One region of the Enterobacter sp. SCRI0065 genome, then DNA from elsewhere that is predicted to be linked to it. Evidence: predicted binding sites of a transcription regulator. Region 1 holds the regulator's gene; each other region holds the start of a gene.

Evidence for each region. Region 1 encodes PurR, which represses purine synthesis genes. Its sites were predicted from a motif close to CANGCAAACGTTTGCNTG; they were not measured.
Region 2: the regulator PurR is predicted to act here: its motif matches at 2,744-2,761, upstream of cvpA (colicin V production protein).
Region 3: the regulator PurR is predicted to act here: its motif matches at 2,160-2,177, upstream of carA (glutamine-hydrolyzing carbamoyl-phosphate synthase small subunit).

Annotation. Positions count from the first base shown of each region.
Region 1 covers NZ_JCBAJB010000001.1:1,094,857-1,099,072, forward strand. Annotated here, with positions in the region: gene punC (purine nucleoside transporter PunC) at 1-772, opposite strand, end outside; gene punR (DNA-binding transcriptional activator PunR) at 886-1,797, shown strand; gene purR (HTH-type transcriptional repressor PurR) at 1,816-2,841, opposite strand; gene cydH (cytochrome bd-I oxidase subunit CydH) at 3,138-3,227, shown strand; gene AC6EMZ_RS05370 (MFS transporter) at 3,392-4,216, shown strand, end outside.
Region 2 covers NZ_JCBAJB010000002.1:251,555-255,770, reverse strand. Annotated here, with positions in the region: gene AC6EMZ_RS07095 (UbiX family flavin prenyltransferase) at 1-560, opposite strand, end outside; gene purF (amidophosphoribosyltransferase) at 649-2,166, opposite strand; gene cvpA (colicin V production protein) at 2,200-2,688, opposite strand; gene dedD (cell division protein DedD) at 2,865-3,560, opposite strand; gene folC (bifunctional tetrahydrofolate synthase/dihydrofolate synthase) at 3,550-4,216, opposite strand, start outside.
Region 3 covers NZ_JCBAJB010000004.1:263,563-267,778, forward strand. Annotated here, with positions in the region: gene AC6EMZ_RS13780 (LacI family DNA-binding transcriptional regulator) at 1-986, shown strand, start outside; gene dapB (4-hydroxy-tetrahydrodipicolinate reductase) at 1,120-1,941, shown strand; gene carA (glutamine-hydrolyzing carbamoyl-phosphate synthase small subunit) at 2,396-3,544, shown strand; gene carB (carbamoyl-phosphate synthase large subunit) at 3,563-4,216, shown strand, end outside.

The DNA.
Region 1 (4,216 bases):
CATAGCCACCCACCAAAAAAGCGATGGTTTGCGGAACGTAGCTCAGACCAATAACCGCAGGGCTGTAGCCCATATCGTGCAAGATAAACGGTGAACCGGTGAGCCAGGCAAAGAAGCTCGCTGAGCAGGCGGCATAAATCAGCACATTACCGCGATAGTCGCGTGAGCGCAGCAGCGACATAAAGGTGACGCGCGATTCCTCGGGGTCGGCGACTTTCGGCTGAGCCGGTTTTAGCGAGAACGCCGGAATCATCAAGATCAGGGTAATAATAAACAGCGTGGCGAAGATCGCCTGCCAGTCAAAGTGGACCAGGATCCAGCTGCCCAGCAGCGGCGCAAGGGCGGGTGAAAGGCCAACCAGCGGCATGATGGTGGCAAAGATTCGGTTCACGCGCGAAGCCGGATAGTAATCGGTTACCAGCGCCTGCCAGGTCACTGCGGCTGCGCATACGCCAAAGGCCTGAATGAAGCGCAGCACCAGCAGCCAGGTTGCGTCACGGACCCACAACATGCCTAAACTGCTCAGGGCAAAAATGGTCAGACCCAGCAGCAAAATTGGCTTTCGGCCATAGCGATCGGAGAGCGGCCCCCACAGAAGTTGGGCAAACGCAAAGCCTGCCAGGAACAAGCTCAGGCTGGCACTAATGGCAGCGGCAGGCGTCTGTAAATCTGCCTGCATCGCTGCGAAGGCGGGGAGGTACATATCGGTCGCTAAAAAGCCCAGCACGCTTAAGCCAGCGAGCCAGACCATAAATCCTTTTCCAGGTTGCATTATTTTTTTCCTAATCAGGGCAGGTGTTCTTTGGCGCAGAGTGTAGGGAGTGCAATCCCCCTTGTGAAACGCTAATATTTGTCTGGTGCATTCAAAATATTTGTAGGCAGAAAATGTGGTCTGAATATTCCCTTGAAGTGGTCGATGCCGTCGCGCGTAACGGCAGCTTTAGCAGTGCGGCGCAGGAGTTGCATCGCGTCCCGTCAGCGATCAGTTATACCGTGCGCCAGCTTGAGGAATGGCTGGCGGTGACACTGTTTGAACGACGTCATCGCGATGTCGTTCTGACGCCTGCCGGGGCATGGTTTTTAAAGGAAGGCCGATCTGTTATCAAAAAAATGATGATCACCCGTGAGCAGTGCCAGCAGATTGCCAACGGCTGGCGCGGGCATCTTTCTATTGCTGTGGATAATATTGTTAAGCCTGAACGTACCCGACAGATGATTGTCGATTTCTATCGGCATTTCTCAGACGTGGAGCTGCGTGTTTCCCAGGAAGTTTTTAACGGGGTGTGGGATGCGCTATCGGATGGGCGAGTCGAAATGGCCATCGGGGCGACCCAGGCCATCCCCGTCGGGGGACGTTATACGTTTCGCGATATGGGCACGTTGAGCTGGACCTGCGTAGTGGCGAGCCACCATCCTTTGGCCACGATGGCTGGGCCATTGAGCGACGATACGTTGCGCAACTGGCCTTCGCTGGTGCTTGAGGATACCTCCCGCTCACTGCCAAAGCGTATCACCTGGCTGCTGGACAATCAGCGACGCGTCGTTGCGCCTGACTGGGAGTCATCGGCAACCTGCCTCTCAGCGGGATTGTGCGTGGGTATGGTGCCTGTACATTTTGCCCAACCGCGAATAGACAACGGACAATGGGTGGCGTTGACGCTGGAGAACCCCTTCCCGGATGCGGCGTGTTGCCTGACCTGGCAGCAAAACGACATGTCGCCTGCGCTCGCCTGGCTGCTGGATTATCTGGGGGATAGTGAAACGCTAAACAAGGAATGGCTGCGGGAGCCGGAATAACCGGCCCCGCAGAAAAGATTAGCGGCGGTAGTCGCGGAATGGACCATCGGCGACCGAGCGGCGTTCAATCAGGCGCGGATGCACTTCGATGGACTGCGACTCTTCGCGTTTGCTGACGATTCTGTCCATCAACATATTGAACGCCGTTTCACCCAGCGAATCTTTTGGCTGATGAATGGTGGTCAACGCCGGGGTAAAGAAACGAGCGTTGCGCACGTTATCATACCCGATCACTGAAATATCCTGCGGCACACGCAGTCCCAGCTCGTCAGCGGCGCAAAGCGCACCCATCGCCATGATATCGCCGCCGCAGAATACGGCAGTAGGGCGATGCGGTTGGGAGACGATTTGCTGCATGGCGCGATAACCCGATTCTGGTTCAAAATCGCCCTGAACGATCCAGTTTTCTGGAACGGCGATCAATGCTTCTTCCATCGCCTTCATGAAGCCCGCCAGACGACCGGCACCGGTGTTGCGCTCAAGCGGACCCGGAATAACGCCGATTTCGCGATGGCCGCGTTCAATCAGGTAGCGACCCGCCATATATCCGCCTTCAAAAGCGTTGTCGTTGACGGAATCGGTGAAATCAGCGCGCGTATCACCCCAGTCCATGACGACCATCGGGATATGACGGTACTCTTCGAGCATCGAGAGTACGGATTCAGGATATTCGGAACACATAACCAGCAAACCGTCTACGCGTTTTTGCGCCATCATGGACAAGTAAGCCCGTTGTTTTTCCTGACTATTCCAGGCATTACCCAGAATCAAGGTATAGCCCTTCTGGAAGCAGTTTTTCTCTACTGCTTCGATTATCTCGGCAAAATAGGCCGCTTCGCTACTGGTCGCCAGCAAACCAATTGATTTGGTGTGGTTGACCTTAAGGCTGCGCGCCACGGCGCTAGGAGAGTAGTGCAGCTCTTTAATCGCTGCCCAAACGGCGTTGCGCGTCTCTTCTGCTACAAAACGAGTTTTGTTAATTACATGTGATACGGTTGTAGTGGAAACGTTTGCGCGTTTCGCTACATCTTTAATCGTTGCCATTAGCTGTCACTCCAGACCATATCCTAAGCTCCTGAAAAATTGAGAGGTAAACGTTTGCCTTCTCTCACCCTTATCTCGCAAAGTGAATTGCGATACGCCGGGAAAACGACACAGGACGTCAGGAGGGGGTCAGTGGCCGGTACGCTTATAAATTTAGCGTGGAATTTTGTCTTATCTTGATGAAAAGGGGAAGCGTAAAAACACTTATCAGTCTAAATCCAGGAAGATTTTTGGGATAAACTGTGTAAAAATGAGCAAGCTCACTTTTCATGTGGGGATTAAAAGGAGAAAAATTGATGAATACCGATCTTAAGTTTTCGCTAACCACCACTTTCATCGTGCTGGCTTTGATTGTTGCGGCAAGCTTTACGGCAATACTGCACTGATTCAAACGGGGGAGAGCGTTCTCCCTCGCTTTCTCCCCGCCATTGTTACTCCCTCTGCAATAATCTTTTGCTATTTTGTTAACTTCTTATTTTTTGTGATTGATGTCATGCTTTCGGCATATTTGTTCTGTGTCGCGTAAAGACACGGCATCCGGAGTTAATGAATGAAAATCAACTTTCCTCTGTTGTCCCTGGCGATTGGCGCTTTTGGCATCGGCACCACTGAATTTTCCCCTATGGGACTGCTGCCGGTAATTGCCAAAGGTGTGGATGTTTCTATTCCTGCCGCGGGTATGCTTATCAGCGCTTATGCCATTGGCGTAATGATTGGTGCGCCATTGATGACGCTGCTGCTTTCGCATCGTGGGCGTCGCAACGCGCTGATCTTCTTGATGGCTATTTTCACGCTGGGAAATGTGCTCTCTGCGCTCTCACCGGACTACACCACGCTGATGCTGTCGCGCATTTTGACCAGCCTGAACCATGGTGCATTCTTTGGTCTGGGTTCGGTCGTGGCCGCAAGCGTGGTGCCTAAACATAAGCAGGCCAGTGCGGTCGCAACCATGTTTATGGGCCTGACGATCGCGAATATTGGTGGCGTGCCGGCAGCAACATGGATGGGTGAGACCATTGGCTGGCGAATGTCTTTCATGGCGACAGCCCTGCTGGGCGTGGTGGCGATGGTGGCACTGTTCTTCTCTCTGCCTAAAGGAGGAGCCGGTGAGCGTCCTGACGTGCGTAAAGAGCTGTCGGTTTTGCTTCGTCCTCAGGTGTTGTCCGCGTTGCTGACCACGGTACTGGGTGCGGGCGCCATGTTCACTCTGTACACCTACATCTCGCCTGTTCTGCATGACATTACGCATGCGACGCCGGCCTTTGTCACGGGAATGCTGGTGCTGATTGGCGTCGGTTTTTCAATTGGCAACTATTTGGGTGGCAAGCTGGCAGACCGTTCTGTTAGCGGTACGCTGAAAGGTTTTCTGACCTTG
Region 2 (4,216 bases), on a different contig from region 1:
TGCCAGCGGGTAAACAGATCTTCGGGCAGGTCGATATCAAACTGATCAAGCACGCGGTTAACGGTCTGATTAATCACGTCATCCAGCGTTTGTGGGCGATGATAAAAAGCCGGAACCGGAGGCATGATCACCGCACCCAGTTCAGAAGCCTGCGTCATCAAGCGCAAATGTCCCAGATGCAGAGGGGTTTCGCGCACGCAGAGCACGAGCGGACGTCGCTCTTTAAGCACGACATCAGCAGCCCGGGTCACCAGCGTATCGGTATAGCTGTTCACGATGCCGGACAGCGTTTTAATCGAACAGGGCAGGATAACCATTCCGGCAGTTTTATAAGAGCCGGAAGAGATGCTGGCAGCGATATCACGGGCATCATGAACCACGTTTGCCAGTGACTGGACATCGCGCAAGGAAAAATCGGTTTCGAGCGTGAGGGTCTGACGCGCAGCCTGACTCATGACCAGATGGGTTTCGACCTCAGCCACGTCGCGCAATACTTGTAGCAACCGTACGCCGTAAATAGCGCCACTGGCACCTGAGATCCCTACGATGAGTCGTTTCATGATTTCGCCCTTTCTTGTATCAGGGCAGACTTTGCAGGATTTTGCGGGGAGTTGCAAGTGAGGGCTCGCACCCTCACTTGCTAAGGCTTTAGCCTTCGTTGTGCATCTCTAAACTTTCAAGATCGTTCTGCATCTGTACGGCTTTGACGTCGTCGTTACGCAGCGAATCAAGATAGTCGAGGTATTGCTGATCAACATCTTTCGTCACGTAGATACCGTTGAACACCGAACATTCGAACTGCTGAATATCCGGGTTCTCTGCGCGTACCGCGTCAATCAGATCGCTGAGATCCTGGAAAATCAATCCGTCGGCACCGATGATCTGGCGAATCTCATCCACTTCGCGGCCATGTGCAATCAGCTCGTTCGCAGTAGGCATATCAATACCATAAACGTTCGGGAAGCGAATTTCTGGTGCCGCAGACGCCAGATAGACCTTCTTCGCGCCCGCTTCACGTGCCATCTCGATGATCTGCTCGGAAGTGGTACCCCGCACGATGGAATCATCCACCAGCAGTACGTTCTTATCGCGGAACTCAGCACGGTTAGCGTTTAGCTTACGGCGCACCGATTTACGGCGCAGCTGCTGGCCCGGCATGATAAAGGTACGGCCAACGTAGCGGTTCTTAACGAAACCCTGACGATACGGTTTATCCAGAATACGTGCGATTTCCAGCGCGATATCGCAGGAGGTTTCCGGAATCGGAATGACTACGTCGATATCAAGATCGTCCCACTCGCGGGCAATTTTTTCACCGAGTTTGGTTCCCATATTAACGCGAGCGCTGTACACGGAAATTTTATCGATGAAGGAATCCGGGCGGGCAAAGTACACGTACTCGAACAGGCACGGATTGCTCACCGGGTTTTCCGCACACTGACGAGTAAACAGCTGGCCTTTTTCGGTGATATACACCGCTTCACCCGGCGCAACATCACGCAGGAACTCAAAGCCCAGCGTATCAAGCGCCACGCTCTCAGAGGCCACCATGTATTCGGTACGGCCATCGCCTAAATCGCGTTTGCCCAGTACCAGCGGACGGATACCGTTCGGGTCGCGGAAGGCAACCATACCGTGACCGATGATCATCGCGACGCAGGCGTACGCACCGCGGATTAAGCGATTCGTCGCGGCTACGGCGGCAAAAACGTTATCGGCTTCCAGTGGATAATGACGGAAGTTATCCAGCTCACTCGCAAAGATGTTGAGCAGAATTTCAGAATCAGAAGTGGTGTTAATGTGACGACGCTTCTCTTCGAACAGCTTTTTACGCAGTTCGTGGGCGTTGGTCAGGTTACCGTTGTGGGCAAGAGTGATGCCATACGGAGAGTTCACGTAGAATGGCTGAGCCTCAGAGGCGCTGGAACTGCCAGCGGTCGGGTAACGAACGTGGCCGATACCCATATTGCCCTGAAGACGCTGCATATGACGGGCTTCAAACACATCGTTGACCAGGCCATTCGCTTTGCGTAAACGGAAGCAGTTGTTTGCATCAATCGTGATGATACCCGCAGCATCCTGCCCACGGTGCTGGAGCACCGATAACGCGTCATAAATAGACTGGTTTACCGGCATGAAACCGGCGATACCGACAATCCCGCACATACGTCTTTTCCTCGTTAAGCTACATCTCAGGGTTTAGACCCTGGGCAAGAAACTCGACGAGCTTTGCAGATAGTCAAAGAACCATCTGATGATGAAACTGAACTGTGGAATCAGCTGCGATTTCTGCCAGTCTTCACTTTTTGAAAACCCGGTAAAGGTATCGAGGAAGAACAGTATCGCGGCCACAATCAGCGCGCCTCGCAACGCACCAAAACAGACCCCGAGTACCCTGTCCGTTCCTGACAGACCGGTTTTCTCGACCAGCTGACCTATCACAAAATTGACGATAGCGCCGACGATCAGTGTCGCGATAAACAGCACCGCGATGGCGATTCCATTTCGGACCAGCTCATCTTCAAAGCCCGTGAACCAGACGGACAGGTAAGTGTAGTAATGACTGGCAACAAAGAAAGCACAACCCCATGTCACCAGCGATAACGCTTCACGAACAAAGCCACGGATCAGGCTTACCAGACAGGAAAAACCAATCACCGCAATGATGGCGTAATCAATCCAGACCATATATGTCCCACGATTAAACGCCCTGTCATCCAGTTCGGGGCGAATTCTAACAGAAAAAGAAAACGTTTGCGTAGGGATTTCCTTCCCGCGCGTAAATAAAAAAGGCGCTGAAAAAATGTTCAACGCCGTAGGTTTTATCCCCTCCCCTTGAAGGGATCGGGGCGGGTGAGAGTCAATCAGTTCGCACTGTAATTCATCACCACACCGCTCAAACCGGAGATCTGTTTCAGCTCACCAAGTGAACCTTTCAGCTTATCTTTTGAGGCATCCGGTCCGACGAGAATACGCGTGATTTTACCCTGCACAGGCGTCGTTGGCGACGTGTAAACGCGATAACCCGCACCGCGTAATTTACCGACGACCTCATTCACCTTATCCGCGTTTTTCAGCGCACCCAGCTGTACAACATACGCCTTGCCGGTCGGCGCAGGTTTCTCTTCTTGCACCGGTTTTTCTGGCGCAGCTTCGGTAGCGGCGGCCAGTTGCTCGTTGGTTTTATCGCGTTGCGGTTTTGGCTGCGGTTTTTCAACCGGCTTAGCTTTTTCTACAGGCTTAGGCTGAACCACCGGTTCCGGTACGGGATCGATATCGTTGTTAGCGGTAAAACGAGAAGGATCGAGCGACGGAGCCGCCGCATTACCTGCGCGAACTTCTTCCGCAGCGCCTTCTGGCGGTTGTGCAGGCAGCGCCTGTGTTGCCACAGGTAACATGTCGGGCTCATCGCGATCGCCGGGCTTTGGCACCAGCGGGATTGCCGCGAACTCATCCTGATAATGTTTTTTTTGCCCGTCGAGCAGTCCTGGAAGGATAATCACCCCCAGCGCAACCAGCACAATGGTACCTGTTAAACGATTCTGAAACTTACTCGCCACTGGTTCTCCCCGCGTCCATCACTTCCATGACATGTGCTACGGTATGGAACGATCCACATACCAGCACGGTATCTTCAGGTTTAGCATCGGCCACTGCCGCATGCCATGCCTGCGCCACGTTTTCATAGGCTTTGCCTTCGCCGAGATGTTCCATCAGCTGTTCAGCAGTCGCGCCACGCGGCCCTTCCAGAGGAGCACAATACCAGTAATCGACCACACTCTCCATGCAGGCCAGCGTGCCGCCAATATCTTTATCATGAAGCATACCGATAACCGCCAGAACGCGCCCGGTTTTTGGTAGTGATTTGAGGCGACCCGCTAGATAAGCTGCGGCGTGAGGATTATGCGCTACATCCAGAATCACGCGCGGTGATTCACTGACGGTCTGAAAACGCCCTGGCAGAATCGCATGCTGAATGCCATCACGTATTGCCCGTTCGCTCACCGTCAAACCGCTGGCCCGCAACGCCGCCAGCGCGGTCGCGGCGTTTGGCTGCGGTACCTGTGGCAACGGCAGATTGGCTAATTCGCCCTGCGCGTCGCTAAAACGCCAGCCGTTCTCCTGAACCTCGTACTGCCAGTCAACGCCGCGGCGCATGAGTTTTGCACCCTTCTCGTACGCCACATCAGCGATGGTCTGCGGCATATCCGGTTCA
Region 3 (4,216 bases), on a different contig from region 1:
ATGTCGCAAAACGCGCCGGAGTTTCAACGGCGACCGTATCGATGGTGCTGTGTAACAAGGGGCGCATTTCGCAAAGTACGCGCGAAAGGGTGCTCAAGGCGCTGGATGAGTCAGGCTATGTTTATAACCAGACGGCGGCCAACTTACGTAATCGCAGCAGTAATCAGGTCGGGCTGCTGTTACATGATATTACTAACCCCTTTTACGGCGAAATGACGGCGGGGCTGAGTCATGAAATGGAGCGCCACGACCTGCTGCTCTTTCTGGCGAACAGCGAAGAATCAGCGGAACGGCAGCAAAAATTTGTCGATTCGCTCATGCGCAACAACGTCGGTGGTATGGTGCTGTGTGCTGCCCGCGAAACACCGCAGGCATTTTTCGATGGCCTGAAGCGGCGCAACATTCCGGCGATTATGGTCGTGCGCCCGCTAAACGATCCGGATTTTGATTTTGTCGGGACGGACAACTTCTTAGGTACTCAGATGGCGACCGAGCATCTGCTCAGAATGGGTCATCGGCACATTGCGTTTATCGGCGGTAGCCAGAATTCAGGCTCGCGGGCGCAGCGTATTGGCGGGTTCACCAGCAAGCTGCTGGAATACGGCGTGACGCCAAATCCGGCCTGGATCGTTACCTCGCAGGCCAGCCAGAGTGACGGCGCGCGCGTGGCGGAAGCATTGATACGCGATAATCCGCAGATTGAGGCGGCCATTTGCTATCAGGATATTGTGGCGCTGGGCGTGATGCAGACTTTACGCAAGCTGGGCCGTGAGCCGGGGCGTGATTTTGCGCTGGTAGGGTTCGATGACATCACCGAAGCGGCGCTGGTACAGCCAGCATTGACTACGGTGTCGGTGGCGGCAAAAGAGATTGGCCGCAAAGCGGGGGAGCTGCTTTTTAGCCGGATACAGGGCAATGATGAGCCTGCCAAACGGATAATCCTGCCGCCTGCGCTGGTGGTGCGAGAATCCTGCGGTTTTCGCTGACGATCATGTCTGTAACTGATATCACTCCCTGTTTAACATTAAATTCTAATTATCGGCGTTTTCAGTTGGCAGCCTTCGCAAAGGCTGGTTAATCTGAAAACGATTTACATACTTTTAACGTAAGAGAATAACTATGCATGATGCACAGGTCCGTGTCGCGATAGCAGGCGCGGGGGGTCGTATGGGCCGACAGTTAATTCAGGCCGCGATGCAAATGGACGGCGTGGCGCTGGGTGCAGCGCTGGAGCGTGAAGGCTCTACGCTTTTAGGCACCGATGCAGGTGAACTGGCAGGCGCAGGAAAGACGGGCGTCATGGTGCAAAGCAGTCTGGACGCGGTGAAAGATGATTTTGACGTGTTCATCGATTTTACCCGCCCGGAAGGAACGCTCAATCATCTGGCTTTTTGTCATCAGCACGGTAAAGGCATGGTGATCGGTACTACCGGTTTTGATGATGTGGGCAAGCAGGCGATTAAAGACGCCAGCAAAGACATTGCCATCGTCTTTGCCGCGAATTTCAGCGTGGGTGTCAATGTCATGCTCAAGCTGCTGGAGAAAGCGGCGAAAGTGATGGGCGACTATACCGATATTGAGATTATCGAAGCGCATCACCGTTACAAAGTTGATGCACCCTCCGGTACTGCCCTGGCGATGGGCGAAGCGATTGCTTATGCACTGGATAAAGATTTAAAAGACTGTGCGGTCTATGCGCGCGAAGGCCACACTGGCGAACGCGTGCCGGGCACAATTGGTTTTGCTACGGTTCGCGCGGGCGATATTGTCGGCGAACATACCGCTATCTTCGCCGATATAGGCGAAAGAGTGGAAATCACGCATAAAGCATCCAGCCGAATGACGTTTGCAAACGGTGCAGTACGCTCCGCACTGTGGCTAAAAAGTAAAGATAATGGTCTTTTTGATATGAAAGATGTCCTTGATTTAAACAATTTATAAATGTTGTTACCCTTCGTGATGTGGTTGTCGTAATCATAACTACTTGATTACAGAGGGCAGTAATTTACTGCCCTTTTATTTTTTGTATTTCAAGTCTATTTATCTCTGTAAGCGCTATTTATGCTATTATTCATTGTTTTTTGTGTTGCGTTGATGTGAATTTTGACCATTTGGTCTGGTTTTTTACGTCCCATACTCTAGAAAACTATTTAACTGCGTAAACAAACGTTTTCCTGTGTGATTTTGTTGATCTTTATGTCGCTTAAACACGCTTAACTTCCCCAGTCGCGTAAAAGAATACGTAAAATACCCATTTTGAGTTGACTTTCCCTCTCTAAATCCCGAGAATGCCGCCGTTTGCCGAAAATCCACTGGCAGCAAATTTGCATTGATTCATGACGCCGTTGTGAATTAATATGCAGATAAAGTGAGTGAATATTCTCTGGAGGGTGTTTTGATTAAGTCAGCGCTATTGGTTCTGGAAGACGGAACCCAGTTTATCGGTCGGGCCATAGGGGCAACAGGTTCGGCGGTTGGGGAAGTCGTTTTCAATACTTCAATGACCGGTTATCAAGAAATCCTCACTGATCCTTCCTATTCCCGCCAAATCGTCACCCTTACTTATCCCCATATCGGTAATGTCGGCACCAACCCCGCCGATGAAGAGTCCTCTCAGGTACATGCACAAGGTCTGATTATTCGCGACCTGCCGCTGATTGCCAGCAACTACCGCAATACCGAAGACCTCTCTTCCTACCTGAAGCGCCATAACATCGTGGCGATTGCCGATATCGATACCCGTAAGCTGACGCGAATTCTGCGCGAAAAAGGCGCTCAGAACGGCTGCATCATCGCAGGGGATAACCTGGATGCGGCGCTGGCGCAGGAAAAAGCCAAAGCGTTCCCGGGCCTCAACGGCATGGATTTGGCGAAAGAAGTGAGTACCGCAGAAGCTTACAGCTGGACGCAAGGTAGCTGGACGCTGGCAGGCGAACTGCCAGAAGCGAAGAAAGAAGAAGAGCTTCCGTTCCACGTGGTGGCTTACGACTACGGCGCTAAGCGCAACATTTTGCGTATGCTGGTGGATCGCGGCTGCCGTCTGACGGTTGTCCCGGCGCAAACTCCGGCAGACGACGTCCTGAAGATGAATCCGGATGGGATCTTCCTGTCAAATGGTCCTGGTGACCCGGCGCCTTGTGATTACGCCATCGCGGCGATCAAAACGTTCCTTGAAACTGATATCCCGGTCTTTGGCATCTGCCTCGGCCATCAGCTGCTGGCACTGGCGAGCGGTGCGAAAACCGTGAAGATGAAGTTCGGCCACCACGGCGGCAACCACCCGGTAAAAGATATCGACAACAGCACGGTGATGATTACCGCACAGAACCACGGTTTTGCGGTGGATGAGGCGTCGATGCCTGCCAACCTGCGCGTCACGCATAAGTCGTTGTTCGACCATACCCTGCAAGGGATTCATCGCACCGACAAACCGGCGTTCAGCTTCCAGGGACACCCTGAAGCGAGCCCAGGCCCACACGATGCCGCGCCGCTGTTCGATCACTTTATCGAACTTATCGAGCAATACCGTCAGACCGCTAAATAATCAGGAGCTAAGAAGAACATGCCAAAACGTACAGACATAAAAAGCATCCTGATCCTTGGCGCTGGCCCGATCGTGATCGGCCAGGCCTGCGAATTCGACTACTCCGGTGCACAGGCGTGTAAAGCCCTGCGTGAAGAGGGTTACCGCGTTATCCTGGTGAACTCCAACCCGGCAACCATCATGACCGACCCTGAAATGGCCGATGCGACCTACATCGAGCCGATTCACTGGGAAGTGGTACGCAAAATCATCGAAAAAGAGCGCCCGGATGCCGTGCTGCCGACGATGGGCGGCCAGACCGCGCTGAACTGCGCGCTGGAGCTGGAACGTCATGGCGTGCTGGCCGAATTTGGCGTGACCATGATTGGTGCGACCGCCGATGCGATTGATAAAGCTGAAGACCGCCGCCGTTTCGACGTGGCAATGAAGAAAATCGGCCTCGACACCGCGCGTTCAGGCATTGCACACACCATGGAAGAAGCGCTGGCGGTTGCCGCTGACGTGGGTTATCCGTGCATCATCCGACCTAGCTTCACCATGGGCGGCACCGGTGGCGGTATCGCGTATAACCGTGAAGAGTTTGAAGAGATTTGCGAGCGCGGTCTGGATCTTTCCCCAACCAAAGAGCTGCTGATTGATGAGTCGCTGATTGGCTGGAAAGAGTACGAGATG